DNA from 4 places in the Clostridium pabulibutyricum genome. Region 2 is predicted to be linked to each of the others. Evidence: riboswitches for the same ligand, from Rfam matches in the RefSeq annotation. Region 2 holds a riboswitch; each other region holds the start of a gene.
The links. Region 2 has a riboswitch for thiamine pyrophosphate ahead of thiD (bifunctional hydroxymethylpyrimidine kinase/phosphomethylpyrimidine kinase). Riboswitches for the same ligand answer to the same signal wherever they lie in the genome.
Positions count from the first base shown of each region.

Region 1: linked by a shared signal. The riboswitch ahead of thiM (hydroxyethylthiazole kinase) and the one ahead of thiD (bifunctional hydroxymethylpyrimidine kinase/phosphomethylpyrimidine kinase) in region 2 are both predicted to bind thiamine pyrophosphate.
Region 3: linked by a shared signal. The riboswitch ahead of thiT (energy-coupled thiamine transporter ThiT) and the one ahead of thiD (bifunctional hydroxymethylpyrimidine kinase/phosphomethylpyrimidine kinase) in region 2 are both predicted to bind thiamine pyrophosphate.
Region 4: linked by a shared signal. The riboswitch ahead of thiW (energy coupling factor transporter S component ThiW) and the one ahead of thiD (bifunctional hydroxymethylpyrimidine kinase/phosphomethylpyrimidine kinase) in region 2 are both predicted to bind thiamine pyrophosphate.

Region 1 covers NZ_JBZAYZ010000003.1:8,447-14,428, forward strand. Annotated here, with positions in the region: gene AC4CVH_RS05205 (Ryanodine receptor Ryr) at 1-2,358, opposite strand, end outside; TPP riboswitch at 2,543-2,646, shown strand; gene thiM (hydroxyethylthiazole kinase) at 2,712-3,521, shown strand; gene thiE (thiamine phosphate synthase) at 3,512-4,126, shown strand; gene pepT (peptidase T) at 4,155-5,399, opposite strand; gene addA (helicase-exonuclease AddAB subunit AddA) at 5,383-5,982, opposite strand, start outside.
Region 2 covers NZ_JBZAYZ010000006.1:123,605-129,586, forward strand. Annotated here, with positions in the region: gene AC4CVH_RS08615 (methyl-accepting chemotaxis protein) at 1-536, shown strand, start outside; partial or broken gene AC4CVH_RS08620 (3-hydroxyacyl-CoA dehydrogenase family protein) at 584-1,349, shown strand; gene cytX (putative hydroxymethylpyrimidine transporter CytX) at 1,370-2,551, opposite strand; gene thiD (bifunctional hydroxymethylpyrimidine kinase/phosphomethylpyrimidine kinase) at 2,558-3,349, opposite strand; TPP riboswitch at 3,519-3,629, opposite strand; gene AC4CVH_RS08635 (flavodoxin) at 3,673-4,101, opposite strand; gene AC4CVH_RS08640 (heavy metal translocating P-type ATPase) at 4,272-5,982, opposite strand, start outside.
Region 3 covers NZ_JBZAYZ010000009.1:104,082-110,063, reverse strand. Annotated here, with positions in the region: gene AC4CVH_RS10920 (DUF7922 domain-containing protein) at 1-864, shown strand, start outside; gene AC4CVH_RS10915 (hypothetical protein) at 954-1,448, shown strand; gene AC4CVH_RS10910 (Mrp/NBP35 family ATP-binding protein) at 1,576-2,430, shown strand; gene AC4CVH_RS10905 (ferredoxin) at 2,515-2,703, shown strand; gene thiT (energy-coupled thiamine transporter ThiT) at 2,773-3,414, opposite strand; TPP riboswitch at 3,485-3,583, opposite strand; gene AC4CVH_RS10895 (hypothetical protein) at 3,611-3,802, opposite strand; gene nrdD (anaerobic ribonucleoside-triphosphate reductase) at 3,992-5,982, shown strand, end outside.
Region 4 covers NZ_JBZAYZ010000007.1:7,183-13,164, reverse strand. Annotated here, with positions in the region: gene AC4CVH_RS08865 (hypothetical protein) at 807-977, opposite strand; gene AC4CVH_RS08860 (methyltransferase domain-containing protein) at 990-1,100, opposite strand; gene AC4CVH_RS08855 (cupin domain-containing protein) at 1,267-1,548, opposite strand; gene AC4CVH_RS08850 (helix-turn-helix transcriptional regulator) at 1,644-1,787, opposite strand; gene AC4CVH_RS08845 (hypothetical protein) at 1,834-2,325, shown strand; TPP riboswitch at 2,371-2,476, shown strand; gene thiW (energy coupling factor transporter S component ThiW) at 2,767-3,336, shown strand; gene thiM (hydroxyethylthiazole kinase) at 3,314-4,099, shown strand; gene AC4CVH_RS08830 (hypothetical protein) at 4,065-4,511, opposite strand; gene AC4CVH_RS08825 (FtsX-like permease family protein) at 4,504-5,982, opposite strand, start outside.

The sequences.
Region 1 (5,982 bases), on a different contig from region 2:
TTTCGCCAGCTCTTCAATTTCACTCTGACTAAATTCTGCAATTTCATTTTTCTTTATATCCAACACTGAAATCAATTCATAATGAACCTTATACAACATATCAGGAATACCTTTTATATTCTTTCTAATGCAGTCTTTTTGCTCCTTGTCAAGTCTCCTCCAGCATTCATCCGGTTTAATACCATCAACCTCATGTTTTTCATATATACTCATTAATTTATAATTAAAAACAATACAAAGTTCTTCAATTCTCTCACTAAAAAATTCTTCTTTCATCATATGACGATAAAATTCATCTTCATCAACATGAAGTCTCAACTGGTCTTTTGGCGGAAGGTACGACTGTTCCCACTTTTTGGCTCTCGTAAGCCTGCTCATTTCAAGTATGGCTTCCATTGACCTTGATTCGTGTTTATAATTGCTTATTTTAAGCAGTGCCCTCAGTACACCTCTGTCTATCTGTGCTTCTCCCCTTTCATTTATAAGATGTGGAACCTTCCTCTCAATAAGCGATCTTAAAAGCATGGCCCTTCTTATTATAAACAACTGATCATTTTTATTATCCGTTTGATTAAGTCCCAAAATATTCACATATCCTCTAAGCCTGCTTATAAAATCAGGACCTTTTGCGCTCTGAAACTCTCTGCTAAACTGCCTGTATTCAACTTCATCCGTGATATTTTCTCCACAAAATTTTTCAAACGTACTGCTTGTGCCACCTGCAAATACAAAGATAGCCTTTCCTATAGGATGTATTGAATTGTCCTCTCTGAACACACCATCCTGCATTGGGGCCAAAAAATATTTGAGCCATCCGAGTTTCTTTTCAAATGTTGAATCAAACTCGTCAAAAAATACCAACGGTATCTTTCCACTAAGAGATATGTCTCTTATATTGTGAAAACTTATAGTCAAATCAGACAATGTCTGAAACTGTGATAAATTAAAGTCCAGTTTCTCAATCAAATTAGGTGCAACGCAGGATGCAACTTGAGTTACTCCAAAAGATTTTCCAGACCCCGGTGTTCCAAATACAGCTATACACAAAGGTCTGACTGTACTTTGGGATAAAATATATTCGGACATTAGATTTTTAATGCTTTTATACGCTTCAAACTCATCTCTGTCCACAGTTTTCAATTTTCCAAACTGGGCTATTGGTATATATTTCAGTACGCTTTTTTCACCGTTTCTAACTATGTCACAGGCTATTTCCGTAAGATTTGCAGAAATTTTGTCATTTATAATGTACCATGATGACTGGTATCTTGGATTCTCTACTCCCGGGATTTCAACATCCTGTATATATTTTTTATATATAAAATCATTTTCACCTTCATTAAAAATTGAATTACTTGGAAACTCACTTTCCACAACATCTTTTCCAAAACCATGTCTGAAGTATTTTTGAGTTGCTACGATTCCTTCTCTTATTCCATCATCTATCAAATCATCCATTGACCTGTTGCTGTCTTTTCCTAAAGCAATAGCTTTTGCAAGACCTGCAGCAAAGCATGAAGTAAGTCCATACATTTTGCCTTGACCCTGTTTCAAAAGATCGCCCTCGAATGCATATGTTAAAAAATACAGTTTTGATTTGATCCCTCCTTCATTTCTATAATATATAGCACCTTCAAGACCAAGCGGTACAATCAACCTGCTGCATTTAGATAAAAAATCAAGACTTGGATTGTTTTTTATCTGCCATACAAAATCAAGTGCAGTTCTTTCCCATGAAATATTCTTGCTTATATTAACCTCTTTTGATCTTAAATCATCACCATTTATGACTACTATGGTGTCCTTCATGTAATACTTTTCTATATGTCTCCACAATTTTGTATTATCAGATGGATTATCCATCTTGTATATAATTACGGGATTACTTTCTGTTTCTTGAAGTGCCATCGGCCAGAATTTTTCATCATTGTTAAAGCCATTATTTTCATCGTCAATAATTATCATGTCGGCATTTTTATTATCATCAACAATAGGAAACAACCTTGGATCTCCAAAATATATTTCATTAAAACCAAGAAATGTTTTTACCCTGTATATCTTTTCTCCATCTTTTTGATCTGGTAAAGAGGGGAAAATTTCCAATTGTATGCTGGAACTTAAAATTCCATCAGGCAAATTATTGTTGTCACAATTTATTTCAGGTGAAACAACCTCTGCTCCTGTAGCTAAAGATACAAACTTTGCCAGAAGCAGTGCTTCACCACAGCTAAGCCTGCTACATATATGAGGATGCTGCTGCCAGCTTAAATTGCTTATATAGCTATTGTTGACTTTCCAAAACAGCCTGTTTACACATATATCACCAGATACAACAATACTAAAGTCTTCAATTTTCATAATTCCACTTCCTTTCTTTATACATATGTCCGCTCAAGATATAAATTCTAAAGCATCTTCAATATCTTCTCTGTTATTGAAGGCAAGTCTACTATAATTTTAACTAAATGTCAATAAAGTTATTGGTCTAAAACTAAAGTTGCAAATTCATATATATGTAGTAAAATTAATAGTGAAAAATGAATAAATTTTGTAGGGGTGCTTGTAAAAAAGCTGAGAAGATTTCAAATCTAACCCTTTGAACCTGATCCAGTCAAAACTGGCGTAGGAAACATACTTGTAAAGACTTTAAGGTATGTTGTTTTTAAAAATAACATACCTTTATTTTAATATATAAGAAGGAGTCGAGTAAATTGAAAGATAAAAATATGGAAAAAGTTTCAGACATATTCAATGAAATGCGTAAAAAATCTCCTCTCGTACACTGTATTACAAATTATGTTACAGTAAATGACTGTGCAAATGCACTTCTTTCTTATGGTGCATCACCTGCAATGTGTGATGCCTATGATGAGGCTTTCGATTTCACAGCTTTATCCCAATCCCTCTACATAAATCTAGGAACACTAAACCGTGAACAGGAAACATCAATCATACTGGCATCCGAATCCGCAAGAATACACAATGTACCTGTAATACTTGACCCAGTTGGATGTCCCGCAATTCCAAAAAGGGCAACTGTAATAAACAAATTGTTTGAACTTGGCCGCATAGATGCGATAAAGGGAAATGCAGGTGAAATAAACTTTCTTGCTGGAAAAGCCTCAAATGTAAAAGGTGTTGATTCCGTTGGCGGGCTTGAAAATGCCCTTGAAAGCTGCATTGAAATTTCCAAAAGACACAATTGTATTACAGCTGCAACTGGTAAAGAAGACTTTATAACTGATGGGAAAAATACCGCTATAATAAAAAACAATACTCCCATGCTGACTAAAATAACAGGGGCCGGGTGCATGCTTGGTGCATTGTGTGCAGCTACTTTAGGCTCCTCGGACGATAAATTTCTTGCTGTTGTCTGTGCAGTACTGTCCATGAATATTGCAGGAGAAGAAGCTTTTAAATCTGCAAATTCCCCTGGAAGTTTCAGAGTAAAACTAATAGATTCAATATACAATTTGACAGGAGAAAAAATTAAGGAGATGGCAAAAGTAGAATGGATATAAACTATAAATTATACCTTGTAACAGACAGACGTTTTCTTAAAGACAAGACATTGAAAGATGCTGTGGAGGAGGCTATTCTTGGAGGAGTTACCCTTGTACAGATAAGGGAGAAATATTCTTCTACAAGAGAATTTTTTGAAATTGCAGTGGATGTCAAAAAAGTTACATCATATTATAAGATCCCCCTAATAATAAATGACAGAATTGATATAGCCCAGGCCATAGATGCCGATGGAGTTCATCTCGGTCAAACTGACATGCCTCTTTTAAAAGCAAGAGAAATCCTCGGCAAAAACAAAATAATAGGAATATCTTCAGGCAGCATACAGGAAGCACTTGATGCTGAAAAAGGAGGAGCCGACTATCTTGGCATAGGTACTGTATTCAATACTGGAACAAAAAAAGACACAAAACACCCTCTCGGAATTGAAGGATTGAAAAAAATATATGACAGCATAAGCATACCCGCCGTTGCAATAGGCGGAATAAATCAAAGAAATTTTAATGACATATTGTCCACAGGTGTGGATGGAATATCAGTAGTTTCTGCAATTCTCAATACTTCCGATATAAAAACTGCTGCTGAAAATCTGATTTTGAAATAGCCATGATTCTAAAAAAGGTTCTGCATGTTTATTCCTGCAGAACCTTTTCAATATCCGATGTTAATTTTACTATGTTCACTATTACCCTAGATGCCTTCTCCATTGCAAAAACAGGAATATATTCATACCTTCCATGAAAATTATGACCACCTGTGAATATATTAGGAGTTGGAAGTCCCATAAATGACAGCCTTGCACCATCCGTACCTCCCCTTATAGGAGATATTTTAGGTTTCACACCTGAAATTTCCATAGCCTTTTTTGCTATATCAACCACATATGCTGCCTGTTTTATCTTTTTCTTCATATTCCGGTACTGTTCTCTTATGTCAATTGCTGCAATACTGCTCCCATATGTTTTTTTAAGTTTATTCACACATTCAAGCATAAAATTTTTTCTGTATTCAAATTTTTCTTCACAGAAATCCCTTATTATATAACTGAGATTTGTCTCTTCAATATTTCCATTCATTGAAACAAGATGATAGAACCCTTCGTATCCACTCGTAGCCTCCGGAATCTCATCTTTCGGAAGCATATTCATGAATTCATTTGCAACATTCATTGAATTTATCATTTTTCCCTTCGCATATCCAGGATGAACATTTACTCCAAATATTGTGAGTTTTGCTGCAGCTGCATTGAAATTCTCATACTCAAGTTCTCCTATTTCGCCACCATCTACAGTATATGCAAATTGTGCCCCGAATTTCTCCACATTAAAATTGTCAGCACCTCTTCCTATTTCCTCATCGGGAGTAAAACATATCTTTATATCTCCATGTTCTATCTCATGATGCAGTGAAATATACTCAACTGCATGCACAATTTCCGATATTCCAGCTTTGTCATCAGCTCCAAGCAAAGTATTTCCATCCGTAGTTATAAGTGTTTTTCCAATATAATTTTTTATTTCAGGAAAATCACGTGTTCTAAGTACCGTGCCTTTTAAACTGTCAAGCACGATATCTCCCCCATCATAGTTTTCAATTATTAATGGCTTTACATTTTTCCCTGAGACCTCGGGACTTGTATCCATATGTGCTATGAATCCTACCGTTGGAATTTTTTTACTTGTATTTGAAGGAAGACATCCCATTACATAGCCATTTTTATCAACAGATACCTCTGAAAGTCCAATGTTTTTCAATTCCAAGCACAACTGCTTTGCAAACTCAAGTTGCCTCACAGTACTTGGCGAACTGGATGACTCTTCACTGGACTGCGTATCAAATTTTATATATCTCAAAAACTTATCATAGACTTTTTCCACTTTGCTTCACCTTCCCCATCAAAACAGGTTTACCTATACTGAAAAGATACAGGTACTTTTCCTTGACTATTTTTCCCGTTATGCTTTCAAGCGCTTTTGAATAGTATTTAATCTGTATCTTATATTTATTCTTTATATCATCGATATTTTCTACATAATCAGTTTTATAATCAACCAGCACCAATCCATCTTCCTCTTCAAAGTAACAATCTATTATTCCCTGAAGAAGTACTTTTTCATTCTTTGAAATATAATCCGGAAGATTGTCATATATCTCTCCACTTTCTACTTCCATATAGAAAGGCACCTCCCTGCGTACATTCAAAGATTTTTTAATTCTCATTCCCAGATCAGATTTAAAAAATTGAAATATCTTCGACGGGGAAATGAACTTTATATCCTCTTTTCTCATAAATTCCCTGTTTGCAAGACTTTCTATCTGCAATATTATATTTTCAATTTTCTCCGTATCACTTATATTTATATGCTGCATTACAAGATGCATAAGTGTACCTCTATATGCAGGTGAAATCTCTTTTTTATCGCGCATAAAATCCGGTATTCTGATTTCCAAACCTTTATT
Region 2 (5,982 bases):
TAATTGGTACATTGAACATAGCAATAAATTTAAAAAACCAGGAGACATTGTCTGAAATAAGTGATACCATTCAATCTTCTTCGGAACAATTAAGTGCTACATCCCAAGAAATTGCATCATCTGCACAGGACCTTTTAAGCAAGATTCTAGAAGTTCAAAACTACACCGATAAAATAATGGAGCAGATAACTGGTACTCAAAAAATATTAGACTTTATAAACGAGGTTTCAAGAAACACCAAACTTTTGGGGCTCAATGCAGCAATAGAGGCCGCTCGTGCCGAAGAATACGGCAGAAGCTTTTCAGTCGTAGCGAATCAGATTCAAAAGATGTCGAAAGAAAGTGCTGATGCTGTAACAAATATAAAAAGTATGCTGGATTCAATAAATACAGTGGCTGAAAATCTTCAGCGGAAAGTAAATGAAACTACAGATATATCAAATATTCAAGCTTCTTCCACAGAACAAATAGCAGCTTCAGCAGAAGAGCTTAGTTCCTGCACTGCAAATATCTCTGAGATTGCTAAAATAATCTAAATTTTATATAATAAAGATCTATAGTTAATTTAAAAGGAGATAAAAATATGGATATTAAAAACATATCTGTCCTTGGCACAGGTACAATGGGTCACGGAATCGCCCTATTATCTGCAATATCCAAACTTAATGTGAAAATATACGGCAGGTCAGACGAAAGCCTGGCTCGTGGATTCTCTCTGTAAAAAAGAAGTAATTTTAGCTACAAATACATCCGGTCTCAGTCCTACAAAGATAGCCGAAGGTACAAAATACCCTGAAAGAGTTGTTGTTGCCCATTTTTGGAATCCGCCTCAGCTCATACCCCTTGTTGAGATTGTACCAGGTGAAAAAACCTCTAAGGATACAATAAGCAAGACAAAAGAATTAATTGAATTCATAGGTAAAAAACCCGTATGCATGGAAAAGGAGTGTCCTGGTTTTATAGGGAACAGACTTCAGCTTGCTCTCTTGAGGGAAGCCATGTATATAGTGGAACAGGGATTTGCAAAGCCCGAAGAAGTAGACAAGGCCATTGAATACGGTCATGGAAGGCGTCTTCCTGTAACAGGCCCGCTTATGAGTGCAGATCTTGGCGGACTGGATATATTCTATAATGTATCTTCCTACCTTTTTAAAGAACTTTGTGACTATAAAGACCCGTTTGACATGATGAAAGATAAAGTAGCTCATGGCAATCTCGGAAGTAAAAGCGGTGAAGGATTTTATAAATGGTCAAAGGAAGCTACGTATGAAAAGCAGAAAGATAGATCTGACGTGCTTCTTTACTTCCTTGATAAAGATAAAAACAAAAATAAACTAGAAAGCCACTAACACTAAAGTGGCTTTCTAGTTTATTCACTTCTAACCTTTTTAATAAAATTACATTTTGAAACTACAATATACATTAATATTGTCAAAATCATGTCAGGCAGGGTATTTCCTAAAAATATATCAACATGCATTAAAATTCTATACAGTATAAATCCCAAAAACCAAATAATGATATTCTTCATATTAAATCTTTTATTGGAAAAATCATTTTTAAATATGAAATAATCTGCAATCTGAATAGCTATCATTGGAGCAAATGCCGAGCCTATAAAATATAAAAAATCAGTTATATCATCCATGGGATAAATACTAGCTAGAATTACTCCCAATATAGTTACAAATATCCCAAAAAACTTACTTTTGAAGTTTTTATATATCGTCTGCATGGATACACCGGCAGAAAATGCATCCATGAATGTTGTCGTAACTGTTGAGAAAATTATAATAAGCAATCCTGCAATACCTGAACCTGCTTTAATTATCACACTTGCAATATCGCCTTTTCCCGTATATATTACAGCTGCCATTCCTATTATGTACATCCATGTGCTTGTCAAACCATATATAATAACACTGACAACAGTTGCTTTAAAAGGTTTTTCTGCTTCCCGTGTATAGTCACTTATAAGTGGAAGCCACGAAAGAGGCATCGCAACTGCAAGTTCCACAGCAGCCCCAAATGTCATTGCACTTTTGCCCATAATAAACTCTGAATTCCCTGTAAAAATATATTTACAAAGCCAAATCGTCAATACAAACAGAGCAGCCATTGCAACTGAATTCAATTTGCCGAGATTGTTTATACCAATTGTTATCCAAAGTATAATCAAAATTCCTATTATAATACACCAGATCCACATTCCAACACCCATGATCCTGTTTGCTGCAACTGCACCGTCATATATCATAATTGAAGTCCATCCAGCAAGCTGAATTACATTAAGCACCGAAAACAATATGCTGCCTTTGTATCCAAAGCTTGATCCAACAGCCTCCATAGAACTTTTTCTTTTCACTCCGCCTATAATACCTGAAAGGAAAAGCATGAAACAGCCAATAATATGCCCTACTATTATTGCAGCAATTCCTTTCTTGAATCCAAGCTGTGCAAAATAAGTACCTGTAATTATCTCTGCAATTGAAATACCTGCCCCAAACCAAATAAGCCCATTGCTGAAGAGTGAAGTTTTTTTATCCGCCATACTTGACTAAAACTCCCCTCTAAATGCAAAAGCATGGTTCATAGGCCCACTTCCTCTGCCAAGATTGAGCATGTCTCCAAGTGCACCTGATATATATTTCTTTGCTTTTTCAATTGAATTTTCAAGATTGTATCCTTTTGCAAGGTTTGACGCTATTGCACTGGATAGGGTACACCCTGTCCCATGAGTATTTGGATTTTCTATGCGCTTTCCATAAAACCATTTAAAAGTTCCATTACCGTACAGAAGATCATTTGCATCATTAAGATGATGTCCACCTTTACAAAGCACTGCACAACCATATCTTTCATTTATAAGTTGTGCAGCCTCAACCATATCATCCTCAGTCTTTACATTAATCCCTGAAAGTACTTCAGTCTCAGGAATATTTGGGGTTATAACATCAGCCATAGGTATTAATTTATCCTTTAGAACATCTATGGCATCATCGCTTATAAGTTTTGAACCACTCGTAGCTACCATGACCGGGTCAATAACTATATTATTCGCCCTAAAATTTTTAAGTTCTCCAGCTATTGTACATATTAACTCACCTGAAGATACCATCCCTATTTTCACCGCATCCGGATAAATATCGGTAAAAACAGCTTCCAGCTGTTTTTTTAAAAATTCAGGAGTGACATCCATAATCCCAGTAACACCGGTAGTGTTTTGTGCAGTAAGTGCAGTTATAGCACTCATGGCATAAACTCCATTTGCAATCATTGTCTTAATGTCTGCCTGTATACCGGCGCCTCCACAGGAATCACTTCCTGCAATTGTTAATGCTGTTTTCATGTTTCTTCCTCCATTTCTGTGTATTTTATGCAGCAAGTCAATGCATTAATTTTAATATAGCGACAAAAGGTGGTGCCCCCAATTTGCCGCTTTCATAAATTCATGAATACATTTCAGATAATACACAAAAGCTATGCACATACTCGCAGAGTATATACACAGCTCTAAGCTTCCATGTAAAACATATCCCTACGTTGGCATTATCCAAATCAGGTTATGGGTTTAAGCAAATTCAGCTTACTCTCAGCCCGTTTTTTTACGAGCACCCCTATTGTATTCACAATTTAATTATACTATATGCAATTTAAAAATCAAGCATTTAACTACTCAGCCAATTTTCTTCCAAACTCCTTGCACTGTTCTTCTGAATCATCTTCAGGACTTCCGTTCACAATTAATCCATCATCTACAACATCAGAGCCGTAATCACTCTGTACCTTTTCTGTCCAATCTTCCATCCACTTGCCTGTTCCCCAACCATACGAGCCAAACAAACCTACTTTCTTACCTTTTAAAGCAGCTGCAGCAGATTCAACAAATGGTTCCATTTCAGCTTCTTCTACAACTTCGTCTCCCATTGCAGGCGAGCCAAGTGCTACTACGTCAGCTTCCTCTATATCTTTAACCGAAGCTTCTGAAACATTTAAAAGTTTTACTTCAGCTCCTTTTTCCTTTGCTCCATCTGATATTAAAGAAGCCATAGACTCCGTGTTGCCTGTTCCCGACCAATATATAATATTTACTTTTTTCAAAATAACCACCTCCGAGTATATTGATAATGGATTTCATTATCAATTATTATATTATATATTTTTTTGCTGTTTGTCAACATGCTAAAGCATAAATTTATAAAATTATTCTGTTTTTTTCTATATTTAAAAAAACTTTCCATGGTATTTATTTTACCATGAAAAGTTTTTCCCTAATGAAAGCAAGGTCTCATGCTCGCCGCACTTATACCCATTGTTGAAAAATTATGCAGAAATGCAGATGTAGTAGGCCTTATAAAACCAGTCAATCCCATTAAAAGGAGTGATGTATTAAAAATTAATATGAAATTATAATTATTCTTTATCTTTTTCATTAATTTTTGACTTAAAATCCTTATAGTTACAAGATTCCTTAAATCAGATGACATCAATGCTATATCTGCAACTTCTCTCGCAATGTCAGAACCATCCTTCATCGCTATGGAAACATTTGCCGCAGCCAATGCAGGTGAATCATTAACTCCATCTCCAACCATTATAACCTTGTGACCTTTTTTCTTTAACTCTTCTATAATCCTTGCCTTATCCTCTGGAAGCACCTGGGAATAATAATCATCCATTCCTAGCTTCTCGGCAACTGCCTTTGCAGTTTTTTCACCATCTCCCGTCAGCATAATTACTTTCTTTATTCCCGTACCTTTGAGACTCTTTATTACATATTCAGCCTCATCTCTTATAGGGTCGCTTATACAAATAAATCCAGCCGGATGGTTTCCTATGGCAAGATATATAATAGAATAGCCATCGCCTTCACGCTCTATAACCGATTGCTGCTCATCAGACAATTCCACTCCCTCGTCTTCGAAAATAAAATGGTAACTTCCAACCAATACCTTTTTATCTCCTATGAATGAAGCTATTCCATGAGCCATAACATACTCAACCTTTGCATGCTCCTCTTTATGATTAAGTTTTTCATCAGCCGCCTTCTTTACTATGGCTCTGGCTGCACTATGTGGAAAATGTTCTTCAAGACATGCTGCTGTTTTCAAAACATATCTTGAATCGAATCCTGCGAAAGGAACAACTTTTTCAACAGTAGGACTTGCAGTTGTCAAAGTTCCTGTCTTATCAAATATTATGGTATCCGATTCCTCCACAGCTTCAAGATACTTTCCACCTTTAACCACTATCTTATAATTCGACGACTCTCTCATGGCCGAAATAACCGATATAGGGGTTGAAAGCTTAATTGCACATGAATAATCTACAAGAAGTATTCCCAATGCTTTCGTTATGTTTCTCGTGAAAAAATATGTAGCAATTGCTCCGATAAACGTAAATGGAACAATTTTGTCAGCAAGCCTTTCGGCTTTTCCCTGTATGTCTGCCTTTAAATTTTCGGATTTGTCTATCATCTCTATTATTTTACTTATTCTGCTTTCAGAACTTAATTTTTTTACTTCAACTATAATTGATCCCTCTTCTACAACAGTCCCTGCATAAACTACATCATCACTTTTTTTCTCCACTGCCAGAGATTCTCCTGTCATAGAAGACTGATTAATCATTGCATCTCCATCACGTACAATACCATCAACAGGTATCATGTTCCCCATATTGATTCTTATATAATCACCAACTTTAAGATCATCTATTGATATAAGAAACTCCTCACCATCTTTTACCATCCATACACTTTCAATATTTATTGCCAAATTTCTTGCAAGTACATTTTTGGTCTTGTTCTTTGTATACTCTTCAAGAAGATTGGATACATTCAGAAGGAACATTATGGATCCTGCTGTTGAATACTCTCCCTGTCCAATCGCGGCTGCAACAGATGCAGCATCCAGTACATCAACATTTATACGCATATTGAACAAACTTTTCAATCCATTTCTTAAAAATTTAATGGATCTG
Region 3 (5,982 bases), on a different contig from region 2:
AGATCTTTTGATTTTATAGGTAAAAAATCCGTACCTGAAAAACAAAAAATCAAGGATACTGAGAATAAGAAAGCTGACAAGAATGATAAAAGGGATAAGGACGAAAATAAAAGTATATTTGATAAATATGAAGAAAAAATAGAAGTGAAAAAGGCTAAAAAAGAAAGTAAAAATGAAGATATTCTAAAAGACGAGCCTTCTGTTGAAATGGGTAAGAAACAGAGATTGGATAAAAAACAGGAACAATTTACAAATAAAATTTCGGATCTTGTAAAAGAAGAACATAAAGAGCAGCTTGAAAAGCTCAAAAATGAAAATAAAACAGAAGACAAAACGGAAGACAAAGAAAACTTGAAGGTTGAAACAGGAGACAAAGATGAAATTTATATAGACAATTCATCAGTTGAATTGGATAAAGATACGAGAAGTGAAGCAGATGACAGGTCTGATGATGAGTTTTTCGATAACTTGATAAGTGGATTTCAAGAGACATCCAAAGTCAGTAGTGAACTAAAAAGGTGTAAGTGGTATGAAGTGCCGACAGGCAATGGTCAAAACATGTATGATACAAGTGACTATGATAAATATACCTTTATTTATTATCCTATGACTTCTTACTATGGTTATATAAAGAATTACTCGCATTTTTTAATGGGATACAAATATGATGGAGATGGAAATGTAAAGTATATGATTTATGGTATACCGGGTACAAAGGATAAAAGCCAACAGCCATATGAGGGCAGAACGGGATTTGTAACATGGGTGCCTGAAAAAGGACAGGATGATTTTGGATATTGGTTGATGTTTTATGATTTTAGAACGGGTACGGTAGACATACCAGTGGAAAATTGCGGGGCATGAAGTTAATAACTGTAAGTAAGAAAAAGTTGGGCTTTTTGTTAATGATTTTGGGAATCACAATTGTGATATGTACTCTTGGAAGAGTTTTTATGAATAAGTTGGAATTTACGGTATCAAGTGATGAGAATTTGAATAATTTACGCCAGTACAGTGAGCTTGGTGGAAGTGTAAAGTATGAAATACCAGGTTCATGGCAGATTGTCAGACAGGATACTTTTGGGAGTGAAGTGCTTTGTCATACTGATTTTAAAAATAAAGACGGAAAGATAAATGGTTTTTTCCAGGTTTGGAGATCGAATGGAAACCTGGAAAAATTCCTGACGAACAGTAAGAAAATATCCAATAAGCAGAATAATTTATACAAGAAATATTCTTTGGAAAGCAAGAGGATGAATGGCAGAAAGTTATATCTCATAAAGTATGATATGACAAAGGAAATAGGAGGAAGTTATGTGGGCGAGGAATACTTTCTTGAAGGAAACAACAGGTTTTATAGATTTACTTTTTTTGTGAAGGAGAAAGATTTTAGTGAAGCTATGTCTTCACTGTTTGAGCGTATAGTTAAAACTTTGAAATATAATTGATATTTTCTTCCTTTCAAGTTTTGTTATTAATTGAAAGGAAATTTTTTTATAGAATTATATGTTATAATGATTGATGAAACTTTTTAGGTTTAATTAGTTAATATATTCACGAAAGGGAGTAGTGAAAATGGGTAGTTGTAATGATTGTCCAAGTAATTCAAGTTGTAATGTACAAGACAAAAATAAATGTAGTAAGTCTACACCTAGGTTTGGCACAATAAAACATATAGTTGGTATTATGAGCGGAAAGGGGGGTGTTGGTAAATCTACTGTGACAGGTGCACTGGCAATAAGATTAAAACACAAGGGATACAAAGTCGGTGTTCTGGACGGTGATATAACAGGTCCTTCAATGCCGCGTTTTTTTGGCATAAATAAGGAGAGAGCAAGTATGACTCCAATAAATGGAACTGATGATGTGAAATTTTCCACTGTTGATACAGGACTTGGCATTGAGGTAATGTCATTGAATCTTCTGACTGAAAAAGAAGAACAGCCTGTTATATGGAGGGGACCTGTAATTACAGGAGTTCTGAAGCAGATGTATTCGGACACCCAGTGGGATGAGCTTGATTATCTTCTGATAGATATGCCTCCGGGAACTGGAGATGTGGCTCTTACAATAATGCAGGATATACCTCTTGATGGAATTGTCATAGTATCAACTCCACAGGATATGGTATCCATGATAGTCAAAAAGGTAGTTATAATGGCAGAAAAAATGGGCATAAATGTAATAGGTGCTGTAGAAAATATGTCTTATGTAAAATGTAAAAACTGTGATGAAAAAATAAAGTTATTCAGTAAGAAATCAGCAGTAGAACAGGCTGCGTATCTTGGACTTCCGCTTCTTGCCGAACTTCCTATGGATATTGAACTTGCAGACAGCATGGAAAGTGGGAATGTGGAAAAATACATATCAAATTCAACTGACTATGATACGCTTATAGACAATTTTATGAAGAAGTTAAAGCTTCTCTAGTATGTGAATGAAATTTTATGAATATATATAAGAAAATCTGCAAATAACTATACTATTATTTCACAAGAAAGGTGATGAATGCAAATGGAAGCATCAGTTGATAAGGAAGCCTGTATAAGCTGCGGACTGTGTCCGGATACATGCGGGGATGTTTTTGAAATGCAGGATGATGGAAAAGCTGGAGTAATAGTTAACGAGGTTCCAGAAACAAGTGAGGACTCTGCCATGGAAGCAAGGGACAATTGTCCTGTAAATGCCATATCTGTGGAGTAGATTTTCAGTATAAATTAAATTTATAAAAAGCTGTGTTTTGAATGCACAGCTTTTTAAACATTTGTAAAATTATTTTCCAGTATTATGGGCAATGTTCTTTTTAAGTATGGATTCAAGCTGCCTGAAAGGAAGCAATCCTATTATGACCATGCATATAATTGATTCTATTAGCAAATATCCTGCATTTAGTGTAAATGAATAAACAGCGGGTGACATTCCTTTTGGTGCAAAACTTCCGAAAAACAATATACCGGAAATAAAATGACATACAAATCGGGCGAACATTGCAATGGCTGTTCCTGCGAGTTTATGATTTTTAAAATATCCTGCAAGCCCAATTGCCATGAAAGGAAGAGGATAATCAAATAACACCTGAACTGGTTGTAATATATAGGGATCCAGTATCAAGGTTATGATGCCATAGAGAAAACCGGTTAACGAACCAACTTGAGGACCATACAGAAACGACATCAAAAGTATTGGAACCATGCTTCCTAGAGTTATACTTCCACCTTGGGGAAGATGATATATTCTGAATACTTTAAGTATTGTCGCCAGGGCAAGAGCTATTCCAATTTGTGCTATGAGTTGTGAGTTGAGTTCTATTTTTTTAACCCTTATTATAAATAAAAGTATAATTATAAGGGCTATAAGTGCAAATATAGAACTTGGATGTGAAATTACTTCCTGAAAATTTTTAAGCAGTGACATAATAAAAAAAGACCTCCTTTATTTGCTTTGAGGTACTAAAAGGAGATTTGGCTTTTAAGTATAACTATTACGAAATAATATAGAGCTTCCCTTCGCTGGTATTGTCCAGATCAGGTAAAGGGTTAATAAAGTTATTTCTCAGCTTTCAAAAGCACCCCTAGCATTAACACTATTATACTACGCAGTGTGTATTCATTCAACACATTGGCGGAATTGACATATTTGCACTGACTTTTGAGGTGAGTTTTGCCTGGAAAGGTTCTATATTCAGTCTGTCACCTATTTTTGAATGATGTGGAATATAGGAGACTGATACATGCATGGTTCTTCCGTCCACAAGAGATATTGTAGCTTCCATGTTGTTTATATCTATTATTTTTCCTATCATTTTTTTACCTCCATATAATTTTTGGTTGTGATATAATTATTTTGGTTAAGATAACTATAATTATTCATAAGCAAGGAATTTGAAGTTAAACTCCATTAACTTTAAAATTACGGCTTAAATGTGAATTGATATTTCTACGATTAAATAGTACAATTATATACAATATATAGTAGTTTGGAGGATGGGTAAATGCTACATGTTGTAAAAAGAGATGGAAGAAAAGTAGAATTTAATTCTATTAAAATAACAAATGCCATAAAAGGGGCATCTGATGAAATAGGGTGCGATTTAAAGGAAAGTGAATTTATTGATTTAACTAGAGAGGTTATATCACGTATAGAAAAAATCAATCTTGAAGAGATAGATGTGGAAAATATACAGAACATAGTTCAAGAAGTTCTTATGGAAAAAAAGTATACCAGAATAGGGTTTGCATATTCAAATTATAGACAGGACAGAAATAATATAAGAGAAATAAAGTCTGATCTTATGAAAGCTATTGACAAAATAGGTGTAGAGACTGACAGGGACAATGCAAATGTAGGAAACAACTATAGTTCTAAGCTTTTAAGAATAGCAAGTGAATCAAACAAATGGCACAATCTTGCAAAGATGCCAAAGAGTCTTGCAAAAGCTCATGAGAATGGTGACATATACTATCATGATTTGGATTCCTATAATTTGACTATCAATTGTCTTCATATTCCAACAAGAGAAGTGCTCCTAAGGGGATTTAATACAGGATATGGATATATAAGGCCGCCTAAGCGAATAGAATCAGCAGCAGAGCTTTCATGCATTTTGCTTCAGTCATCTCAAAATGACATGTTCGGAGGACAGTCGCATCCTGATTTTGATAATGATATGGGAATATTTGTTGGACCTACAAGACAGGAAATAATAAAGGAATTCGAAGGAATTGGCATAAGTGGAGACAAGGCAAGGGAAATAGCGGAGAAGAAACTTAGAAGAAGTGTAGAACAAGCAATGCAAGGCATAATTTACAACTTGAATACTATGCACTCCAGAGCAGGTTCACAGGTACCTTTCAGCTCTATAAATATAGGTGTGCCAAGGTCAGACGATGCAGCTCTTATTTGTGAAGTGTTTTTGACGGAATATGAAAAAGGACTTGGACAGGGAGAACAGCCTATATTTCCAAACATAATATTCAGGGTTAAAGAAGGCGTCAATAAAAATCCGGAAGATCCTTACTATTATTTGTTTAGAACTGCATGCAGAGTGGCAGCAAAGAGAATGAATCCTACTTTTATGAACATGGATGCAGATTTTAACAAGGTTTATTATGATAAAGGGATACTTCCATCTACTATGGGATGCAGAACTTATGTATGTTCAAATGTCAATGGAGATGAAGGACCAAAGGGAAGAGGAAACATAGCACCAACTACAATAAATCTTCCGAGAATAGGAATTCTGTCAAAGGGTAGTGTAGAAAAGTTTTTTAAACTTCTTGATGAACGATTGGATCTTTCCAGACAATCGCTTATGCACAGGTATGACACCCTTAAGAACTTAAGGCTCAAAGACCTTCCGTTTGTTGCAGGACAAAAGCTTTTAAAAGGTTCTGAAAATCTAAAGGATGAAGATTCTATAGAACCTATATTGAAGCAGGGAACCTGGGGCATAGGTTTTATAGGACTTGCAGAAACCTTGATTGCAATTACAGGGAAGCATCACGGGGAAGATGAAGCATCAAGAGAACTTGGAGTTAGGATTATAACTCATATAAGAAATTATACTGATAAGCTTACAAAAGAAACTCATCTGAACTGGAGCTGTTATGCTACTCCGGCCGAAGGTTTAAGTGGAAAATTTATTGTAAAGGACAAAAAAATATTTGGAGAGATAAAAGGAGTTACTGATAAGGATTATTATACTAATTCATATCATGTACCTGTGGGTTTCCCAATATCAATAAGAGATAAGATAAACATTGAAGCACCATATCATAAACTTTGCAATGGAGGACATATAAGTTATATAGAATTGGATGATTATCCATCCGAAGATACAGTTTATGATATAATAAACTATGCTTACAGCAAGACAAATATAAGTTATATAGGAATAAATTTCCATATAAGATACTGCAAGAGCTGTGGAACTTATCTTCACGGAGAGGATAATTGTCCTAAATGCGGCAGTAGTGATATCCA
Region 4 (5,982 bases), on a different contig from region 2:
AAACCACTAAAATATATAGCTTTAGATCACTTTTTAATTTTACGGAGGTTGGAAAAATTCTCAGAAGTCAAAAACTTAATAGACATGCCACAAGACCTGATAAATAACCTTCTTTAAATTTTTTTAATGATTTTTCATATTAATAAAAAATATAGGAGATCACTATAAATCATTGAAATTAGAGCATTCATAGCAATTTTGTACAAAGATATGCTTGGAAACTTAGAGACACAGAAATTTGTTTTCCAATGTACAACAAACTGCCTGTCCTCAAAACAGCTCTTGTCCCAATTTTCAAGATAGCCGAAAATACATTTCATATGTTCCGGGGAAACAGTTTCATCGCTGATTTCGCCAATCACTTTCGCCAGCGATTGCCGTCTTGTATCTAATTCCTCAATCCTGCCGTTTGCGTTTTAAAAAATCACAAATTTTAGCGAATGGCTACACCCTACCAAACAACAGTTTTTTATTCTTGTTTAGCAGTAGTTTATTGTGATTGTATAATTTAGTAATTGTTTCTTTATAGGCTAAATATGTGCAATGACCCTTAATCTCCTATAATTAGCAGTCCAAAAAGTTCCATTCCATAGTTTGGGCTGTACCTTGTCCAACATTTTTTTAAAATTAAATCTTGTTCAACATCTGAAAATCTTTCTAAATTTGTTTCAAAAAACTGTTTTGCCCAATTGCATAAACCTTTCTCGCAATCTTTCAAGGGCGTTGGATGATCATAATCATATATTTTTTCAATAAAAAATCCGTGTTTTTCTAACAGAAAGCCAAATAAATCAACGATTTGGAAATTAAATCTCGAGATAAAAGGGACTTCCTACGTCCTGTAAAACGCTCCCAAACCATTGTTCTATGGTTTTGATATTTCCGCATTCACCAAATTCACAAACAAGTTTTCCAGAGGACTTTAATGACTGCTGTAAATATGGCATTTCTAATACATTCATTACTTTAAAGTCCAATTTTGGATACTCCTACTTCGCTTTTTCAATCATATCCGAAGAACCATCAATGCCTAAAATGTAGTTACAAAGTTTTGCTAACTCCGCAGTTAATACACCTGTTCCACAACCTAGATCTAAAATTTTTTAGGTTTTATCATTAGGAACAAATTCCAGAGGCCCTTTCCCATATTCGACAACAAAGTCGTGCTTATTGTCATATAATTTTGAGTTTCATTTCATTTTTTCCTCCATTTCCGATGTATAAATTAATCTTTTATCCTTTACACATCAATCGACTACGCAATAACTATATACTTGGATAAATAACCATGTTATAAATAACACATTGTTGCTGATAAGGATTGTTATAGGCATGAAAAACATTAGCACGAAAGCAAAGTGCTTGTTTTTCTTTTAAAATAATTTTTGTACTTACTTCTATTTCTAACATCCCTTGTACTACTAAAACGTATTCTTCCACACCATCAAGATGCTTTTTAAACTTATGGTGATATTCCGCATCTAATTCTATGTAGTATATTTCTATATTGAGAGTAGGATCAAAAGAAAAAATTGGGAAAGCTCTCATTCGTACATTATCTTCGATAATAGGCTCTTTGGATTGCGTATCATCTATTTCCAGTTCCTCGAATAAAAAAGATAGAGGAACCTTTAATCCTACTGCTATTTTCCAGAGTGTTGTAATAGTGGGAGATATCGTCTCATTTCTATTTGCCCTAGCATAGGCTTGCTAACATCTGTAAGTTTAGCAACATCTTCAATGGTAAGATTTCTAGTCGCTCGTATTTCTCTTAATCGTTCTCCTATTTTGTAGTATAATGTTTATTGTAAGACATTAAGGGGCACAGCCGTCATGACAAAAAAATACAAATATGCCATAGCTGACAAAATATTTGCTATATTCATCGTAACATTAATGATAGTACTTGTAATTACAATACCAATAGCTCTATTTTGCATGGGAATATTACTAATGTTTAAGAAAAATATTATAATACTGAAAGGTACCGGAAATATCCAATATATATTACTCGCCGCTAAATTTATGTTATTAACAATTATTGTACTATATATATTCTCACTTATTTTCAACTCACTATTTCAAGAAAGCAGCGGTATGAAAAAACATATAACAGGCTTTACACTAATGTATTCAACAATACTCTTATATAAATCACTGTATTCCTATTTTTCAATTAACTCCCTTAATGCAAAATTACTAATAAGAAAAGAAGGCATCTTCTGGGTTTCAATATATTTATTTAGTTTATATGTTTTTAAAGAAGTAACTTTTCGTCTAATAGAAAAACTCTATAAAAAGCTAATACTTAGCAAAAGAAAATAAATGCTATTCAAAAAAATTTGCATACTTAGAAGATATATGGTATGATTTTCACAAAAAGGGAGCATATTTAAATATGCTGAGAGGAAGTATATACTTCGACCTATAACTTGATTCGGATAATGCCGACGTAAGGAAATATTTAATTTATGCTGTTTTATATGCTTTATGAGTATAGATGGAATGTGCCTTACAAGGTATATTCCATTTTTTATATTTAAAAAGCAGTGGGGGAGCGCCCAAAGCTTTAAATAAAACTACAACTAAATAGCGAGGGAACTTGTATTTCAAGGTGAGAGGAAGCTTTTGAGCTTCGACCGACCAATATGATTTGTCATATAGGGAATTGCTATTTGGTTACTCTAAAATTATACCTGCAATAATGATGTTTATTTCCTATGTGATAAATTTAGAAAATAAATATTATTATGGAGGTATTTTATTATGGAAAAAAACTCGAAACTATTAAAAAAACTTATGCTGGCAATGATGGTGGCAATGGGAGTTGTGATTTCACCAATTCTTCGTATAGAAGGAATGTGTCCTATGTCTTCTGTTATAAATATTACATGCGCAGTTTTTCTGGGACCATGGTATGCACTGCTGTGTGCTGTTTGTATTGGAATCATCAGAATGTTTATTATGGGAATTCCGCCTTTAGCTCTGACAGGCGCTGTTTTTGGAGCTTTTTTAGCAGGGCTTCTATATAAGACATCCAAAAACACTTTAATTTTTGCAGTTTTAGGTGAAGTTATAGGAACAGGCATAATAGGTGCTATTGTCTCATCACCCATTATGACATATTTCTGGGGTAAAACAGGACTTTCACTTATGTTTTATATTCCTTTATTCTTTACGGCTACAATTATCGGTGGAACAATTTCCTTTATTTTTTTAGGGGCATTAAGCAAAACTGGAATGCTTATAAAGATTCAAAAAGACCTGGGGGTAAAAATCTATGACAAATCAACAGATACTGATAAACAATCTATTGCAAATAAAACACAATATTAAAATAAAAAAACCTCTTATTCATTATATTACAAATCCAATTTCAATAAATGATTGTGCAAATGTAATACTCTCTATTGGGGCAAAGCCTATCATGGCCGAACACCCTCTGGAAGTTTCTGAAATTACATCCGCATCTGATGCGCTTGGAATTAACCTTGGAAATATAACCGACGTCAGAATGAAATCCATGTTGATTTCAGGCAAAACGGCCTTTAAAGAAAAGATTCCTCAAGTAATTGATCTTGTTGGCGTTGGCTGCAGTAAATTAAGGCTTAATTATGCAAAAGAGTTTATTTCTCAGTGCCATCCAGATGTAATTAAAGGTAATTTATCTGAAATAAAAACAATTTGTGGTGTTCAAAGCAATGCAAAAGGAATAGATGCAGGCGAATATGATAAGCTGACAGATGCCAATATAGAAATCATGAAGAAATTATCTCTTAAAACAAATTCTATTATTGCAGCCACTGGTGCGGTGGATGTAATAACTAACGGCAGCGAAACATGTTTAATAAAAAACGGCTGTGAAATGCTTTCAATGGTAACAGGTACAGGATGTATGGTTACTGCGCTTATAACAAGTTATATTTCTTCATCAGATATATTTTATGGTACTATTTTAGCTGTATCGCTTATAGGAATATGCGGAGAACTTTCTCAGCATGTTACCGGTATAGGAAGCTTTAGAACTGCTCTTATAGACAATTTATTTACAATTTCTGATAATACTATAATAAATGAAATCTATTTAAAAATTCTCTAGTTTCTCTTCCAATATCCTTTGACTTTGTATAATAAATATATGGATTTTGAACACTCATTTTAACCAAATTTTTTTTATCACTTTGTGAAAAACAATTTTCATCTTCCCTTGGATAAGCGGCTGTATAATACTCAGCATATACTCCAGATATGGAATGCGGCATAAGTACATATGGCCCATCAATCTTTGCTTTTTTCAAAGCCGTTCTAGTCTCATCTACAATAGTTTTCTTTCCTCTCCCCACCGAATATACATGAATTTTTTTATTATCAACCTCAATCATCCTGCCTAATGGCTTTACATCATTTCTTTCTCTATACTTTCGCACCTGAGCCACTGTACAGACAACTACAGACAATACCAATAATAAAATAAAGCCCTTTGCTAATATTCTTGATATCTTTTTAAGCATTATTTCCACCTTCCTCATATACCATATTTACATAGTTACTACTTATAAAAATATAAAATAATGTCATTATTCCTAAATATACCCCCAAAGAAATGGTAAATTGAATTTTAAAAGAAAAATTCATTATTTGCTCCAGCATCCTCATCGCAACCATACTATGTAATACAGCTATACTTCCCGGCAAAATAAAAAACATCATAACCTGCATATAGACAGATTTTTTTATTTGATTTCTACTCATACCAAGTTTCTTCAAGATAACATATTGCTCCCTATCCATAAATGCATCCTTTAATATCTTAAAATATATTGTGCTGAACATTGAAAGCATAAATATCACAGACATTACCATACCCAGAAAATAAAATATTTCAGCCGCATAATAATCCCAGGTGTGTTGATTTATATATGTGTATATTTTCACTTTAGCTGCTGACTTTTCAATTTCAGATATTAATTGATTATAATTTTGATTTTCTTCAATTTTGACAAAACTTAAAGTTCTCTCCTTGAAACCTTTTTTTGCCTTTTCATATTCTCTATCTTCTAATACATATACATTTTTGATTCCAAACTTATCTATAATTCCGGTAAAAGGAATGTCATCCTTTTGAGCCTTTATAAAATAATCCTTATTATTTATCTCTATTTCCTTTTCATCAAGATTAAAAGGAGATGATAAAGTTGATGCGCTGGATATAAAAACAACTCCTTTTCCTTTAGGCTCAATATAGTTTGGATATTTATAATGTATAAATTTAAAATTCTTTCTTAAAGTTGAATTGCTTATTATAACCGCTTCACGATTATAGTCTACCTTTTTAGTGTAATTTTTATATGAGACATTTCCCAATATAAATTTATTTTCATTGATTTGATTCTTTAGAATCATCTTTGACATTTTCTGTTTTGAGGCTTTGTCATAGGTTTCATAGCAAAAACTATACGGTGTCTCCTTTACCTCCTGTCTTTTTGCAATTTCCTTAAAAGACAGACTAAGTCCAAGAGCCGTTATTGCTGCTGCACACAATATAGCTGTCATTGCAAGATTTCTATAATTGTCTCTGAGTCTGAAATAAACATTTGAAATACTTAATAATCTGGCTTTTCTGTATATAAATTTTTTATTTTTAATTATTCTATGAAAAACTACAGCCATAAAGCTTTGAAAAAAGAAATACGTACCAATTGAAACGCATAATAGCGCCAAAACAGATGAAAGCATCAAATCTATCTCCCATTTTTTAATCATTACTGCAGCTGCATATCCAAATAAAATAAGTGTTATTCCTAAAACGCCTTTAAAATATTTTAGTCGCTGAGGCCCCTCTTTTAACTTTACAGCATTCATCATATCTATAAGCTTGCTTCTTTTCACTATTCTATATTTTCTGTAAGCTACTGCCGCAAAAATACATGAGAATACCAAAATTACTGTATATATTGAATTTAACGATATCTGGAAAGGTAT